2 regions of the Rhizobium sp. BK098 genome follow, and region 1 is predicted to be linked to the other one. Evidence: riboswitches for the same ligand, from Rfam matches in the RefSeq annotation. Region 1 holds a riboswitch; the other holds the start of a gene.
What was found. Region 1 has a riboswitch for cobalamin ahead of nrdH (glutaredoxin-like protein NrdH). Riboswitches for the same ligand answer to the same signal wherever they lie in the genome.

Region 1 (7,434 bases):
AGCTCCTCGGCCAGATAAGACATCGCCTCCGGCGTGGTTAGCCGACGGATCGCCGCATAATCCTCGGCGCCATAGGCCGTTTGGATTTCGGTGAGAAGGTGCTCGAAACGATCGAGATCGGCCTGCTGCAGCCCGATCTCGTCATTGGCTTGGCGCACCTTCTGCGCGGCCGCTGCCCCACCGCCGATGGACGGAATGGAGAAGGAAGGACGCGGCGATGCGCCGGCATTATTCATCGGGTTCATATTGTAGGACGACCCAGATCCGGGTGCTGCATATTGCGTGCGCTGCCGGTTTGCGAAGAAGCGCATCGCAAAGCTGATGAGCAGCACGATCAGGCCGATCTGCAGCAGCATTCCGAGAAAGCCGATGCCGCCGCCGAAACCATGGCCGAGCAGCATGCCGAGAAGACCGCCGGCGATCAAGCCACCGATCATCGATCCGCCGAAGCCGCCGAAAAGGCCCGGACGCTGCGGCGCGCCAAGCGGCGGCTGCGTCGTCGTCTGCTGCTGCGGACGCTGCGTCATCGTCCGGTCAATGGGTGCGGCCTGCGTGGGCGCTGTCCTCGTAATGGCCGGGGTATCGAAGGTGCGCATTCCACGGCTTCCGAAGCCGCTGGATCCAGCGCGACGCGCATCGGCGGCATCAAAGGTCGCCACGGACGACGCGGCGGCAAGGACGACGATGGCTGCGATCTTGGCGAAACGCGGTATTGCACTGAACATTGGCTCTCCTGTCATAGGGCAGAAAGACGAATTTGCCCCTGATATGGGGATGCCTGTTCGTGATTGTAAGGCTGCGATTTTAAGTTGGCGAAACTTTTGGACTTCAACCAAACCAAGCTATCCATATGCGGGTGCTCGGAAGCAACGATCTAAGACAACCCTAATCTTCATCCGCTCTATCGATCAGGCCATCATAGATTTCCATCATTGCGTTGGTGATCGCCTGGCCAAGTGCGTTGCCGGCCGCGCGGACATCGTCGTCCGTGCCGTCCCGCGCTGCTCTTGCCAGTTCAAAGCCCTCATTGCTGATGATCTGCTTTGCGACCTCGATTGCCCACAGCCCGAAATCGCCGCGGTTGTCTATCTTGATCTCGTGTTCCATTGCTTGTTCCATTCATCCATCGTGAGCAAGCCTCTATAGAGCCAACCAGCGAAAGGCCACCCCGATCGCGCCGCCGTAGCGGGTGTCCATATGGTGAAAAGATGCGCCGTTGCTCCACGGTTCGTCCATTTTCGGAGATTCGCAGGCTTCTGCGGATACCCGTTTGTCGCTGTCTATCGGCTGCATGATCAGGTCTTCGCCTGGAAAATCACCCGCGGAAAACCTCCAAAATGGCGTCAATGCGTCGGAACCTGTGGAAATGCAGGCTTTCTCGCCCTTTCATGTCAGAAGTCCTCGTGACAACTGGCATCTCCAATGGAAATGATTCCGCCGTTATCAATGCGGGGGAAGCCTCATGACCACTACCAATGAAATTGCAGACAAGATTGCCGCAGATCACAAGCTGACCAAGGCACAGGGCAAGGCAATCGTCGAAGCCGTCTTTGCCGCCATCACCGGAGCCGCGACCTCCGGCGCCGAAACCTCCATTCCGGGTTTTGGTAAGTTCAAGGTCAAGGATACGCCGGAGCGCGAAGCGCGCAACCCGGGAACGGGCGCAACCATCAAGGTTGCAGCATCGAAGAAGCTGACCTTCACGCCTGCAAAGGCGCTGAAGGATGCGCTCAACAAATAATCGCTGCTCTGGCCGAAGGCCCGTAGGCTCATGACCGACCCTATCCGCTAGGGCCGGTCATTTGCCGTTTCATACGAACGCAAGCGCCGCTTCGTCGTGAGGCGGTTCGAAAGTACTGGCTCGAACTGCCTAAGCTGCGCCAAGCTCCATCCTCAGAAATTCCAATCCTCATCCTCTGTGGCGACCGCCTTGCCGATCACATAGGACGAGCCCGATCCCGAGAAGAAGTCATGGTTCTCGTCCGCATTCGGGGAAAGCGCCGAGAGGATCGCCGGGTTGACCTTGCAGGCCTCGGCCGGGAAGAGCGCCTCATAGCCGAGGTTCATCAGCGCCTTGTTGGCGTTGTAATGCAGGAACTTCTTGACGTCTTCTGTTAGCCCGACGCCGTCATAGAGCGCTTCGGTATATTTGGCCTCGTTGTCATAAAGCTCCAGCAGAAGATCGAACGCAAAGTCCTTGATCTCCTGGCGTTGCCCGTCCGAAAGCCGCTCAATCCCACGCTGGAATTTGTAGCCGATGTAGTAGCCATGCACGGCTTCGTCGCGGATGATGAGGCGGATCATATCGGCGGTGTTGGTGAGCTTGGCGCGGCTCGACCAGAACATCGGCAGATAGAAGCCGGAATAAAACAGGAAGCTCTCAAGGAAGACGCTCGCGACTTTCTTCTTCAAGGGATCGCCGGAGGCATATTGCTCGATGATCAGCGTAGCCTTCTTCTGTAGGAATTCGTTCTCCTCCGACCAGCGATAGGCATCATCGACATCGGGCGTCAGGCAGAGCGTCGAAAAGATCGACGAATAGGAGCGTGCATGCACCGCTTCCATGAAAGAGATATTCGACAGCACCGCTTCTTCATGCGGGGTGGCGGCATCAGCCATCAGCTTTACGGCGCCGACGCCGTTCTGGATCGTGTCGAGCAGCGTGAGGCCGGTGAAGACGCGGATGGTGAGCTGCTGCTCCTCCGGCTTCAGCGTGGCCCAGGACTGGATATCATTCGACAGCGGCACCTTTTCCGGCAGCCAGAAATTACCAGTCAGGCGGTTCCAGACTTCGAGATCCTTATCGTCTTCAATGCGGTTCCAGTTAATGGCGCGAACGCGGCTTGCCGGCTTGAATTGCATGTTCATTGTCATCGTCCCTCAAAGGTTCAGAGCGTGCAGGAAACGCAGCCCTGAACCTGCGTGCCTTCGAGCGCCATCTGGCGAAGCCGGATGTAGTATATGGTTTTGATGCCCTTCTTCCAGGCATAGATCTGCGCCTTGTTGATATCGCGTGTGGTCGCGGTGTCGCGGAAGAACAGCGTGAGCGACAAGCCCTGGTCGACATGCTGGGTCGCGGCCGCATAGGTGTCGATGATCTTTTCCGGACCGATTTCGTAGGCGTCCTGGTAGTAATCGAGATTGTCGTTCGTCATAAAGGCAGCCGGGTAGTAGACGCGGCCAATCTTGCCTTCCTTGCGGATCTCGATCTTGGAGACGATCGGGTGGATCGAAGAGGTCGAGTGGTTGATATAGGAGATCGAGCCCGTCGGCGGCACGGCCTGCAGGTTCTGGTTATAGAGCCCGCCTTCCATCACGGCTTTCTTGAGTTCCAGCCAATCTTCCTGGGTCGGAACGGCAATGCCGGCCTTTTCGAAGATTTCCGCGACACGCTCGGTCGCAGGCTTCCATTCCTGGTTCGTATATTTGTCGAAATATTCGCCGGAGGCGTATTTCGAATTCTCGAAGCCCTTGAAGCTCTGGCCTCGCTCGACCGCAAGCAGGTTCGAGCCGCGAATGGCGTGGTAGGTCACCGTATAGAAATAGATATTGGTGAAATCGACGCCCTCTTCCGAACCGTAGAAAATGCGCTCGCGGGCGAGATAGCCGTGCAGGTTCATCTGGCCGAGACCGATGGCATGGCTCTCGTCATTGCCCTTTTCGATCGAGGGTACGGAGGAGATATGGCTCATGTCGGAGACAGCCGTCAGCGCGCGGATCGACATTTCGATCGTCTTGCCGAAATCCGGGCTGTCCATCGCGGCTGCGATGTTGAGCGAGCCGAGATTGCAGGAGATGTCCTTGCCCATATGCTTGTAGGACAGATCGTCGTTGTATTCACTAGCTTCGCTGACTTGCAGGATTTCCGAGCAGAGATTGCTCATGGTGATGCGGCCGGCAACTGGATTGGCGCGGTTCACCGTGTCTTCGAACATGATGTAGGGGTAGCCGCTCTCGAACTGGATTTCGGCGATCACCTGGAAGAATTCGCGCGCCTTGATCTTCTTCTTGCGGATGCGGCTGTCGCCCACCATCTCGCGATACTTCTCCGTCACCGAAATCTCGGTAAACGGCACGCCGTAGACGCGCTCCACATCATAGGGCGAGAAGAGATACATGTCCTCGTTGTTCTTCGCGAGCTCGAAGGTGATGTCGGGAATGACCACGCCGAGCGACAGCGTCTTGATGCGGATCTTCTCGTCGGCATTTTCGCGCTTGGTATCGAGGAAGCGCATGATGTCGGGATGGTGAGCGTTCAGGTAGACGGCGCCCGCCCCTTGCCGCGCCCCAAGCTGGTTGGCGTAGGAGAAGGAGTCTTCCAGCAGCTTCATGACGGGAATGATGCCGGACGACTGGTTCTCGATGTGCTTGATCGGCGCACCGGCCTCACGGATGTTGGTGAGCGATAGCGCCACGCCTCCGCCGCGTTTCGAAAGCTGCAGAGCCGAGTTAATGGCGCGGCCAATCGATTCCATATTGTCTTCGACACGCAGCAGGAAGCAGGAGACCAGCTCTCCGCGCTGCTTCTTGCCGGCATTGAGGAAGGTCGGCGTTGCCGGCTGGAACCGGCCGGAGATGATCTCGTCGACCAGATCGCGGGCAAGTTGCTCGCTGCCCTGCGCCAGCGTCAGCGCGACCATGCAGATGCGGTCTTCATAACGCTCGAGATAACGTTTTCCGTCGAAGGTCTTCAGCGTGTAGCTGGTGTAGTATTTGAAGGCGCCGAGGAAAGTCGGGAAACGGAACTTCTTCGCATAGGCGTGATCGAAGAGATCGCGCACGAAATTGAAGGAATATTGGTCGAGCACCTCCTGCTCATAATAACCTTCCGTCACCAGATAATCGAGCTTTTCCCTAAGGTTATGGAAAAAGACCGTGTTCTGGTTAACGTGCTGCAGGAAGTATTGCTTCGCCGCCATGCGATCCTTGTCGAGCTGGATTTTTCCGTGCTCGTCATAGAGGTTCAGCATGGCGTTCAGGGCGTGATAATCCAACGCCGTCTCCGGGGCCTTTGCCGGGCGGTCATTCGCGGGAGCAGGAAAAGTGCTCTGCGTTTTTTCGCCGGCATCTCGCGACAAAGAAGAGCTTAGCGTGTCCAAAATCGTTCCAATCCGTGTCTGACATTGGCGACATCCTCATCTGTGCCCAGAAGTTCGAACCGATAGAGATACGGTACCTGGCATTTGGCAGAGATGATGTCGCCGGCGATCCCATAGGTCGCGCCGAAGTTGCTGTTGCCCGCGGCGATGACCCCGCGGATGTTCGAACGGTTGCCCGCATCGTTGAGGAAGCGGATCACCTGCTTGGGCACGGCCCCCTTGCCGCCTTCGCCGCAATAGGTCGGGACGATCAGGACGTAGGGCGAGGTCGCACGAAACTCGTCGCCCGCGGCAAGCGGGATACGAGCAGCCGGCAATGCGAGCTTGACAACGAAGCGATGGGTATTTTCCGACCGGCTGGAGAAATAGACGATCTCGCCCACGGCCCGGATCCTTAAGCGAGGGTGCTGATCATGTCGGGACGGAAGCCGGCCCAATGCAGTTTACCGGCGACAACAACCGGAACCTGACGATAGCCGAGACCTTGCACCAGCTCATAGGCGGCGGCATCGGTCGATACGTCGACGATGGTGTAGTCGATGCCTTGGCGATCAAGCGCGCGGGTGGTTGCCGTGCACTGGACACAGGCGGGTTTGCTGTAGACGGTAATGCTCATGAGGTATCCTCGTATGGATGGGCACAGAAAATCGCTCGGGCATCGGATGATGCCCGCTCGGCGGGTGAAAAGTGGACGTAAGGCTAGCCGGCGGCCGGACGCATTTCAGCGGCCGTCATTCGCGCGGGCGACTATGAATACTCAATAACATGGACTTCACCCCGAAGTTATTCATGCGGGGTCTTCAAGGAAGCGATGACGGCGATCCTGCCGCATGAACCATCGCTCGCCAGTCGGACACCCCGCCCGTGGACGTTGTTGCTCAAGGCAGGTCTCCTGGCTCGCGGGTCATAACATTCGTCCTGTCTTCCCAAGACACAAGGCCTCAGTGACGTCATCAAACGAATGCTCGCCGCTCACAGTTGCGGGGGCAGCTCCGGCTTGGCAATCGTCATGCTCGCCGACCGGATTCCCATCTTAGCCTCCAATCCTTGCGAATCAGAAGAACCTCGAACACTATATATAGTATCCTCGGTTAAAATTGCGTCAACTGCTTCGACAGCCTCAATCAGATTTCCATGTTGATGGATGTCGACCATCGCACCCAACGCAGAGACTTGGGACTGGCCAAAAACAGGCTGGAGCCTTTCAATTGACGTTGCTTTCGCGGATGCGGTCGGCGAGATCGAGAAAATTCTGGCGCATGCGTCGCAATGTGAAATCGAGACCGAACAACCGGCCCGTTTCGCTAAATCCCATCGATTGGGCAGCCTCGGAAGTCTGAAGAGTGCTGAACGCGGCGTCGAAAGCCGCGTCGCCTGCCGAAAGCACATCCGGATCGATTTCGCCACCGGCACGCAACGCCCGGCCGCATGCCTCCGCAAAACGGGCCTGTGCCTCCAGCATTCCGCCTGCCTGCGGCCCGATCGCCTCGACAATCGCCGGCGGGAAAGGTGTTTCCACGATGTGGCTGAGATAGGTCATGTCGTTGCGGATGCGCCAGAGCGAACGGGGAATGGCCTCCGAAATTCCCTGTCGTGTCAGCCAGAAGGCGCGCTCGCGCTGCGCGTCGCTCAAAAGCGCTTCTGTCGCCATCAAGGACTGACGCAGGGCGATATTTGCCTCGGTGGCCGATACCGGCTCCCCCTTTTCGACGCCGGCTGCGAGCCTTCGCAAGATCTGCGCCATGACATCGAGTGCCGACCCGAAGCGATCCAAAACCATGGTCCGCGAGCGCGTCGGCAGGATGAACAGGCTGGCGAGCACGCCGACGACACCGCCCAGGGTAATTTCGGCGATGCGATCGATCACGAAAATCTCGACGGGAACGGCGGCGGAATGTGTCAGCATGACGATCGCGGCCGTCAGTCCGGCATTGCGCAGACGAGGCACGCGCACCGCCACGAAACTTGAAACGCCGACGACGCAGATCAGGGCAATGCCAATCGCAAGCGGCTGCTGCGGCGTGACGAATACCGCAATACCTCCGAGCACGGCGCCAGCGACTGTCGCAACCAGCCGGTCGAAAGCCGCTCCGGCGGTCGCGCCCACCGACGCCTGCATGACGATCAGTACCGTGAAGACGGCCCAATAGCCCTGCTGGAGATGAAGATGCTGTGAAATGGCATAGGTGATCGTGCACGCGATCATAACCCTTAGCGCCTGCAGCGCCGCGCGTTTGGTCTGAATCAGCGATGTCTTGGGTTTTGACGGCGGCTGGCTTTGACGAATTACAGGATCGGTCATCGCGCAAGTTTTCGCCTGGAAACGTGTGCTGAC
Region 2 (7,434 bases), on a different contig from region 1:
TGAATATGATCCTTGGCCTGCTTGCTGAACCCGTGCACGCCACTGCTGCTGACCGTTGTCACATATATGCGCTTGTCGCCCATGCCGAACCCTTCCATAAACGATCTGGATCTTTATAAATTGGTATATACCAATTTCAAGGCGACAGATTTGTGATGGAAGAGAAAAATCGAAAGGCCGAAGGTGTAAAAACTGCTGGAGGCTGGGCGACTGTCGCCGCGGAGCTGCGAAACGCCATCGATGCGGGCAGACATGCGCCTGGCAGCCGCCTGCCGAGCGAGCGGGCCTTGTCCGAACAATTCGGCGTTTCCAGGGTGACGATGCGGCGCGCGATTGCGCAGCTTGAAGGGGAGGGCTTGCTACGGATTGCGCGCGGAAGCGGCGCCTATGTCCGCGCCGACATGCCCGTCCGGTTCCAGCTGGGCGACAAGGTACGGTTTAGTAAGGATCTGACCGCGACGGATGCGAACCTCACGCGCAAGGTTTTTTCGGCCAGGGAAGTTCCGGCAAGCGTCGATATAGCTGCAAGGCTCAATCTCGAGCCGGGCGAGACGGTGCTGGACATGTGCGTGATCGCCTATGCCGACGCGCTTCCCGTATCCGTCGTCACGCGCAGCTGCTCGGCGAAGCGTTTTCCGGGCTTGGCGGAGAAGTTCGCTGCAATAGGCTCGTTCACGGCAGCCCTGAGGGAGTATGGCGTGATGGATTATTGGCGACGCTCCACCGACATCGCGGCTCGGATGCCGACGGAAGCAGAGGCGCGCCTGTTGCAGCAATCGCGCCTCGTGCCGGTACTTGCCTATGCTGGCGAGGACATCGATGCCGATGGCACGGTCATTTCCTGCCAGATCGGCTGCTTCGCTTCCGAGCGGGTCGTCGTCACGGTCTAAACCTCAGACCTTGAGGACCTTCCCCGGATTCATGATGCCTGCCGGGTCGAAGGCCGTCTTGATCCGGCGCATCAGGTCGATCTCGATCTCCGAGCGGATGGAAGCCAGTTCATCGCGCTTCAGCTGGCCGATGCCGTGCTCGGCCGAGATCGAGCCGCCATGCTGCAACACAAGCCCATGCACGATCTTGTTGATCTCGCGCCAGCGGCCGATGAACTCGGCCTTGTCGGCGCCGACGGGCTGCGAGATGTTGTAGTGGATATTGCCGTCGCCCATGTGGCCGAAGGCGCAGACGCGGGCGCCCGGCATGGCGGCGACAACGGCCTTTTCGGCTTCCGCCATGAATTGCGGGATCTGCGCCACTGGCACGGAAACGTCATGCTTGATCGAGCCGCCTTCCGGCTTCTGCGCGTCCGACATGCTCTCGCGCATATGCCAGATGGCTTTCTGCTGCGCTTCCGAGCTGGCGATGGTCGCATCCTGGATCAGGCCGGTCTCATAGCCCTGTTCGAGCAGCGTCGTCATCATCCGCTCGGCCGTCTCAGCCGAATCGGAGGTGGAGATGTCGATCAGCACATACCAGGGATGCACCGTCTCCAGCGGATCGCGCACGCCCGGTATATGCCGCGTGGTGAATTCGACGCCGATGCGCGGCATCAGCTCGAAACCGGTCAGTGCCGTGCCGCAGAGGCTGGAGGCATTCTTGAATAGCGTTAGCGCGTCATCGACCGATAGCAGGCCGGCAAAGGCGACCTGATGGCCAAGCGGCTGCGGAAAGAGTTTTAGCACCGCACCGATGATGACCCCGAGCGTGCCTTCCGCGCCGATGAAGAGATCGCGCAGGTCGTAGCCGGTATTGTCCTTCTTCAGGCGGCGCAATCCGTTCCAGATCTCGCCCGTGGGCAGAACGACTTCAAGGCCGAGGCAGAGCTGGCGCATATTGCCATAGGCGAGAACGGCCGTGCCCCCGGCATTGGTGGAAAGATTGCCGGCGATGCGGCAAGAGCCTTCCGAGCCGAGCGAGAGCGGAAACATGCGGCCATGCTCGGCTGCCGCCTTGTGGACATCAGCCAGGATGCAGCCGCCATCGACAATCATCGTATTGCCGACAGGATCGATATCGCGCACGCGGTTCATGCGTTCCAGCGATAGGATGATGTCCGAGCCGCCCTCGCGCGGCGTCTGCCCGCCAACAAGCCCGGTATTGCCGGTCTGGGGCACGATGGCCGTTCCGGTCTCGCTGGCGAGCTTGAGGATGGCCGAAACCTCTTCCACCGAGCCGGGCTTCAGCAGCATAGGCGAAGCGCCATGATAGAGCCCGCGGTTTTCCACCAGATGCGGCGCAATTTCCGCCGGGTCCCGCACGGCATGTTTTTCGCCGACGATGGCGGCGAAGCGATCGAGGAGGTCGGAAGAGGAGGCGGAGCTGCTCATGGCGTTTCCTTTGCCTGATGGTGTCGGGCCGATTTAGTCTCTAGGCGCGGCCGCGCGGCGCAGCCGGTCGTTGATAGCCTCGCCGAGGCCCTCGTCGGGAATATGCGAAAAGGCAATTGTCGTTGCACCGGTGGCATCGGCGCGCTTCATGAAGTCGAAAAGGTTTGCGGCAGCTTCCGAAAGATCGCCGCTGGCGCTCAGATCCAGCACAGCGACGGCGTTCTCGCTGCCGGGAATGTTTGGCGTGCCGAAGCGAATCAGCGCCTCGCTTGCGGAAACCTCCGTGGCGTCGAGCCGCACCGCCGCTCCCGGCGCATAATGCGAAGCAAGCATGCCTGGCGCCTCGATGGCAGCGGAGGCCTTCTTCTTGCGCTTCAGCGCCTTGCCGGCTACCCGTTCGATCTCGCTTGCCGCCAGCCCGCCGGGCCGCAGCAGGCGCATCTCGCCATCCTCAACCTTGACGATGGTCGACTCCACGCCGACGACCGAAGCCCCGGCGTCGAGGATGAGCGTGATCCGTTCTCCGAGATCGTCGTCCACGTGATCGGCGCTGGTGGCGCTGATCTTGCCCGAGGTATTGGCGCTCGGTGCTGCGAGCGGCCGATCAAAGGCGCGGATCAGCTCGCCGGCAAAGCCCTGGGGCACGCGGATGCCGACCGTGTCGAGCCCCGCGGTCGCCAGCGGATGGATGCCGCTATCGGGCTGGAGCGGCAGCACCAGCGTCAGCGGCCCGGGCCAGAAGGCTTCCGCGAGCTTGCGCGAGATGGGGTCGAAGACCGCATAGCGTTCGGCCATCGCAAGATCGCTCATATGGCAGATCAGCGGATTGAAGCGCGGCCGGCCCTTCGTCTCATAGATCCGGGTAATGGCGGCAGGGTTGGTGGCATCGGCGGCAAGGCCGTAGACCGTCTCCGTCGGCAGCCCGATCGGCAGACCCTCGGCAAGGGTCGCCGTCGCCACTTCTATTGCCATTTGCGGATGTTCGAGAATGTCTATGTGTCGTGCCATGGCCTGCCTGCTTGCAGTTCAGGCCGTTTCTTATGCTCTTCGAGTTTTCGGATCAATCGTCAAAGCTGGCGAATGATGTCGCGGAGCTGCTCGTTACGGGCGCCTAGGAGAAGAACGTTGCGGATGGCGATCTGCGGATCGTGGGTGTGGAACAGCACGCCGTTGCCGCGGATGTCGCGATTGATCGTCAGCTTCTTGTCTTCCGTGTCCTTGTCCGGATGGATGGCGACAGCGAAATACATCCGCGAATATTTGAGGCTGATGTCTTCGAAGAAGTTCTCTTCCTGGCCGATCCGGGCGAAGAAGTTGGCGATATAGAAAGCCCAGTTCACGTCCTCATAATGCGCGAACTGCGTCCGCGCCGCGGTCACGTGGCAATAGCCGAGATGCGGCGTGTCCTTCAGCGTGTGATGAAAGATGAGCTTCGGGAAGCGGATGGACCTATGGAAATTGTTGAGCCGGTCGTGGGTCTTCTCGCCGGCGTCCCTGAGCTTCAGCGCCGTACGTTCGGCCACCTGTTCGTGGGTGAGGTATTCCCGCTCTTCCGCCAGCCAATGCGGCCTGTTGCGGTTGATACGGCCGGTGCGCAGGAATTCGGTGTACCCCGTCGTCGATACCGGCTGCGCCGGTTCGGGCTCGGCGGGCTTCCCAGCGTCGAAATATCTGAGTTTGGCCATGCCGGATCTCGCTATAAAACTCTTTGGCGATATGATGAACCACGGAGCTTGAGCCGAGCTTGATCGTGCCGGATTGAAGGCGCCCCGATAGCGGCTCCGTTGGCGCTTTCTGCCGCCCAATTGTTCCCCTGATTGCCGGCCATTCGCTGACCTGTCGCAATCAGGATAAAGCGTCATTGGCGGAATGGATATGCGATGCTTTGACCATCTCCGATGCAAGCGCCCAAGTAATTGAATTGCCTGTCAATATTCTCACGCCATGCAACCGTCCTATCGTCCGGTTTCACCTGTCGTCAAATTCGAAGCCGATGTCGCATTGCAGCGCAGCGGCAGACGCGGCCGAGAGCTATGATGATATCAATCTCAAGGTGCCGTCTGCTAGGGAGACGGAGAATTGGGAAGCCGGTCAAAATCCGGCGCTGCCCCCGCAACGGTGGTGGAGTGAGGCATGGCGGATAAAGCCACTGGGCCGATCGGTCTGGGAAGGTGCCATGGGGTCCTGGCAACAGGGCCGCTCCAGAGCCCGGAAACCAGCCTTGGGCACATATGGTTTACTGACCGCGGCGGGCGGTCGGGGGATTGCTTTCGGCCGTTCCCAACGGCCTTGCATGTCCTCTGCTCGTCTTCCGGTATTGCGCAAGGATAGGCAAATGGATATCGGCAGCAAAGTTCTGCGGCAACTGAAGAACCACCGGACGGGTTTCAGCCTGGAGCAACCCTTCTACACTGATCCGGAATACTTCAAGCTCGACATGGAGACGATCTACTATCGCGACTGGCTGTTCATCGGCCATGATTGCGAAGTGCCGCGTGCGGGCAATTACTTCACCGTCCAGATCGGTGATTATCCCGTCGTCATCGTCCGTGGCCGCGATCAGGTCATCCGCGCCTTCCACAATAGCTGCCGTCACCGCGGCTCGCGCGTCTGCACGACCGAGCGCGGATCGTCGGCAAAGCTCGTCTGCCCGTATCACCAGTGGACCTACGAACTCGACGGCTCGCTGCTCTTTGCCCGACAGATGGCGGAGGATTTTGACAAGAGCCAGTATTCGCTGAAGCCGGTTCACTGCGAAAGTGTCGGCGGCTACATTTTCATCTGCCTCGCGCAGAACGCTCCCGATTTCGCACCGGTTCGCGCCACGATCGAGCCCTACATGGCCCCGCATCGTATCAGCGAAGCCAAGGTCGCCTTCCAGAGCACCATTATCGAAAAGGGCAACTGGAAGCTCGTCTGGGAAAACAACCGCGAGTGCTATCACTGTGCGGCCAATCACCCCGAACTGTGCCGCACCTTCCCGGAAGCTCCGACGGTTACCGGCGTGCAGGGCGCGATGAGCGATCCCGTCATCACCGAGCACTGGGCGCGCTGCGAAGCCGCAGGCCTGCCAAGCGAATTCAAGATCTCGCCGGACGGACAGTTCCGCACTGCCCGTATGCCGCTGATCGAAGGCGCCGAAAGCTACACCATGTCCGGCCAGAATGCCGTCAGGCGGCCGCTCTCGCCCGACGTGACGATCAACGGCATCGGCACTATGCTGCTCTTCCACTATCCGACGACGTGGAACCACATGCTCGGCGACCACGCGATTTCCTTCCGTGTCCTGCCGATCAGCGCCGAGGAAACGGCCGTCACCACGAAGTGGCTCGTTCACAAGGATGCGGTCGAAGGCGTCGACTACAATCTCGAGGAACTGACACACGTCTGGACCGAAACCAACGATCAGGACCGCCGGATCGTCGAGGAAAATGCCTTCGGCATCCGCTCGCCGGCCTATGAGCCCGGTCCCTATTCGGAAATCCATGAAGGCGGCGTCATGCAGTTCGTCGAATGGTACACGACTTTCATGATCAACCGGCTGCAAGGCGACCAGGCCAAGCTGTCGGCGGTTGCCTGAGCATGAACATGGCCGTCTCCCTTCCGCATCGCCATCTCGACCAAATGCAGCCTTGGAGCGACAGGCAGCATCTGCTCGAATGTCTCTCAGTCACGCCCGAAGCGCCCGATGTGATGACCTTCACCTTCGGGTCCGACAAGGACAACTGGTTCCGCTATCTGCCGGGCCAGTTCGTGACGCTGGAGCTGCCGGCGGCTCCGGAGCCGGTCATGCGCACCTATACGCTGTCGTCCACGCCGTCGCGGCCCTTCTCGGTCGCCGTGACGGTGAAGGCGCAGAAAGATAGCATCGGCACGCGCTGGATGTTCGAGAACCTGAAGCCGGGCATGCGCATCAAGGCTTTCGGCCCGCTCGGCGATTTCAGCCACATCCGTCATCCGGGCGAGAAATATCTCTTCGTCTCGGCCGGCTCCGGCATCACGCCGATGATGTCGATGACGCGGTATATGTCGGACATAGCACCGCTGTCTGACATTACTTTCGTCAATTGCTCGCGCAGCCCGACGGACATCATCTTCCGCTCCGAGCTCGAATATCTCGCCCGCTTCATGCCGAACCTCGATCTCGGCTTCATCGTCGAAGGCTGCGGCCGCACCGATCTCTGGTCGGGGCTGAAGGGCCGCATCGACAAGGCGAAGATCGGTCTGCTGGCGCCCGATTTCATGGATCGCACCATCTTCTGCTGCGGCCCGGAAGTCTTCATGGATGCCGTGCGCTCGATGCTCGAAGCGCATGGCTTCGACATGTCACGCTACCATCAGGAAAGCTTCCAGCCGGCCAATGCGGCGACACCGCTTGCGGAAGTCTCTGACGATGCTTCCGGCGAGGCGGCAACCACGATCCGCTTCACGATGGCGGGCAAGGATGTGGCCTGTGCGGCGGGCCAGACCGTGCTTCAGGCGGCGCGGGGCGCCGGCGTGCGCATCGGCGCCGCCTGCGAATCCGGCCTCTGCGGCACATGCCGGGTCATGAAGCTTTCGGGCGAAGTTGAGATGAGCCACAACGGCGGCATCCTTGATGATGAGATCGACGAGGGTTACATCCTCGCCTGCTGCTCGCGCCCGAAGACGGATGTGCAGATCGAGGCCTAGAGCCGGATGATTTTAGGTCTATTCGACCTAAAATCTGAATCCGCTCTAGCGCCAAAGAAGTAGAGCATGATGTCGTTCGAAAACCGCCCACACTTTTCGGCATCACGCTCTAGAAATCCTGGTAGTTCAGCTCATTAATCTCGACCGGCTTGGTTTGCGGGGTCGAGGCCGTGACGACGGGGTCGATCTCGAGCATGAGGGAAACGAGCATCTGCCGCGGCCCACTGCACATCTGTGCGAGCGCGATCGTCAGGTCCGGCGCGGGCAGCGGTTTCGCCGGCAGGAGATCGCCCTGCGGCCAGATCCTCGCGAGCTGGACCTTTGTCATCGGCACGACGTTGACGTCGATATCGGTAAGCGTGCCCGGGACCCGATAGGGGCAGCTTTTCTCCGAGCAATTGTCCGACGAAGCAAACTGCCAGATGGCATAATTGTCCCA

Region 2: linked by a shared signal. The riboswitch ahead of FHT73_RS08440 (aromatic ring-hydroxylating dioxygenase subunit alpha) and the one ahead of nrdH (glutaredoxin-like protein NrdH) in region 1 are both predicted to bind cobalamin.

The regions. Positions count from the first base shown of each region.
Region 1 is NZ_JACHYY010000007.1:278,753-286,186, forward strand. Features, by position in the region: gene FHT73_RS19665 (Tim44 domain-containing protein) at 1-725, opposite strand, end outside; gene FHT73_RS19670 (hypothetical protein) at 886-1,107, opposite strand; gene FHT73_RS19675 (HU family DNA-binding protein) at 1,463-1,741, shown strand; gene nrdF (class 1b ribonucleoside-diphosphate reductase subunit beta) at 1,894-2,868, opposite strand; gene nrdE (class 1b ribonucleoside-diphosphate reductase subunit alpha) at 2,889-5,099, opposite strand; gene nrdI (class Ib ribonucleoside-diphosphate reductase assembly flavoprotein NrdI) at 5,087-5,482, opposite strand; gene nrdH (glutaredoxin-like protein NrdH) at 5,494-5,715, opposite strand; cobalamin riboswitch at 5,964-6,182, opposite strand; gene FHT73_RS19700 (FUSC family protein) at 6,304-7,401, opposite strand.
Region 2 is NZ_JACHYY010000002.1:719,589-727,022, reverse strand. Features, by position in the region: gene FHT73_RS08465 (MOSC domain-containing protein) at 1-83, opposite strand, end outside; gene phnF (phosphonate metabolism transcriptional regulator PhnF) at 156-890, shown strand; gene FHT73_RS08455 (FAD-binding oxidoreductase) at 894-2,324, opposite strand; gene FHT73_RS08450 (L-threonylcarbamoyladenylate synthase) at 2,358-3,332, opposite strand; gene FHT73_RS08445 (DUF6656 family protein) at 3,392-4,009, opposite strand; cobalamin riboswitch at 4,359-4,563, shown strand; gene FHT73_RS08440 (aromatic ring-hydroxylating dioxygenase subunit alpha) at 4,660-5,904, shown strand; gene FHT73_RS08435 (hybrid-cluster NAD(P)-dependent oxidoreductase) at 5,907-6,995, shown strand; gene FHT73_RS08430 (GH25 family lysozyme) at 7,105-7,434, opposite strand, start outside.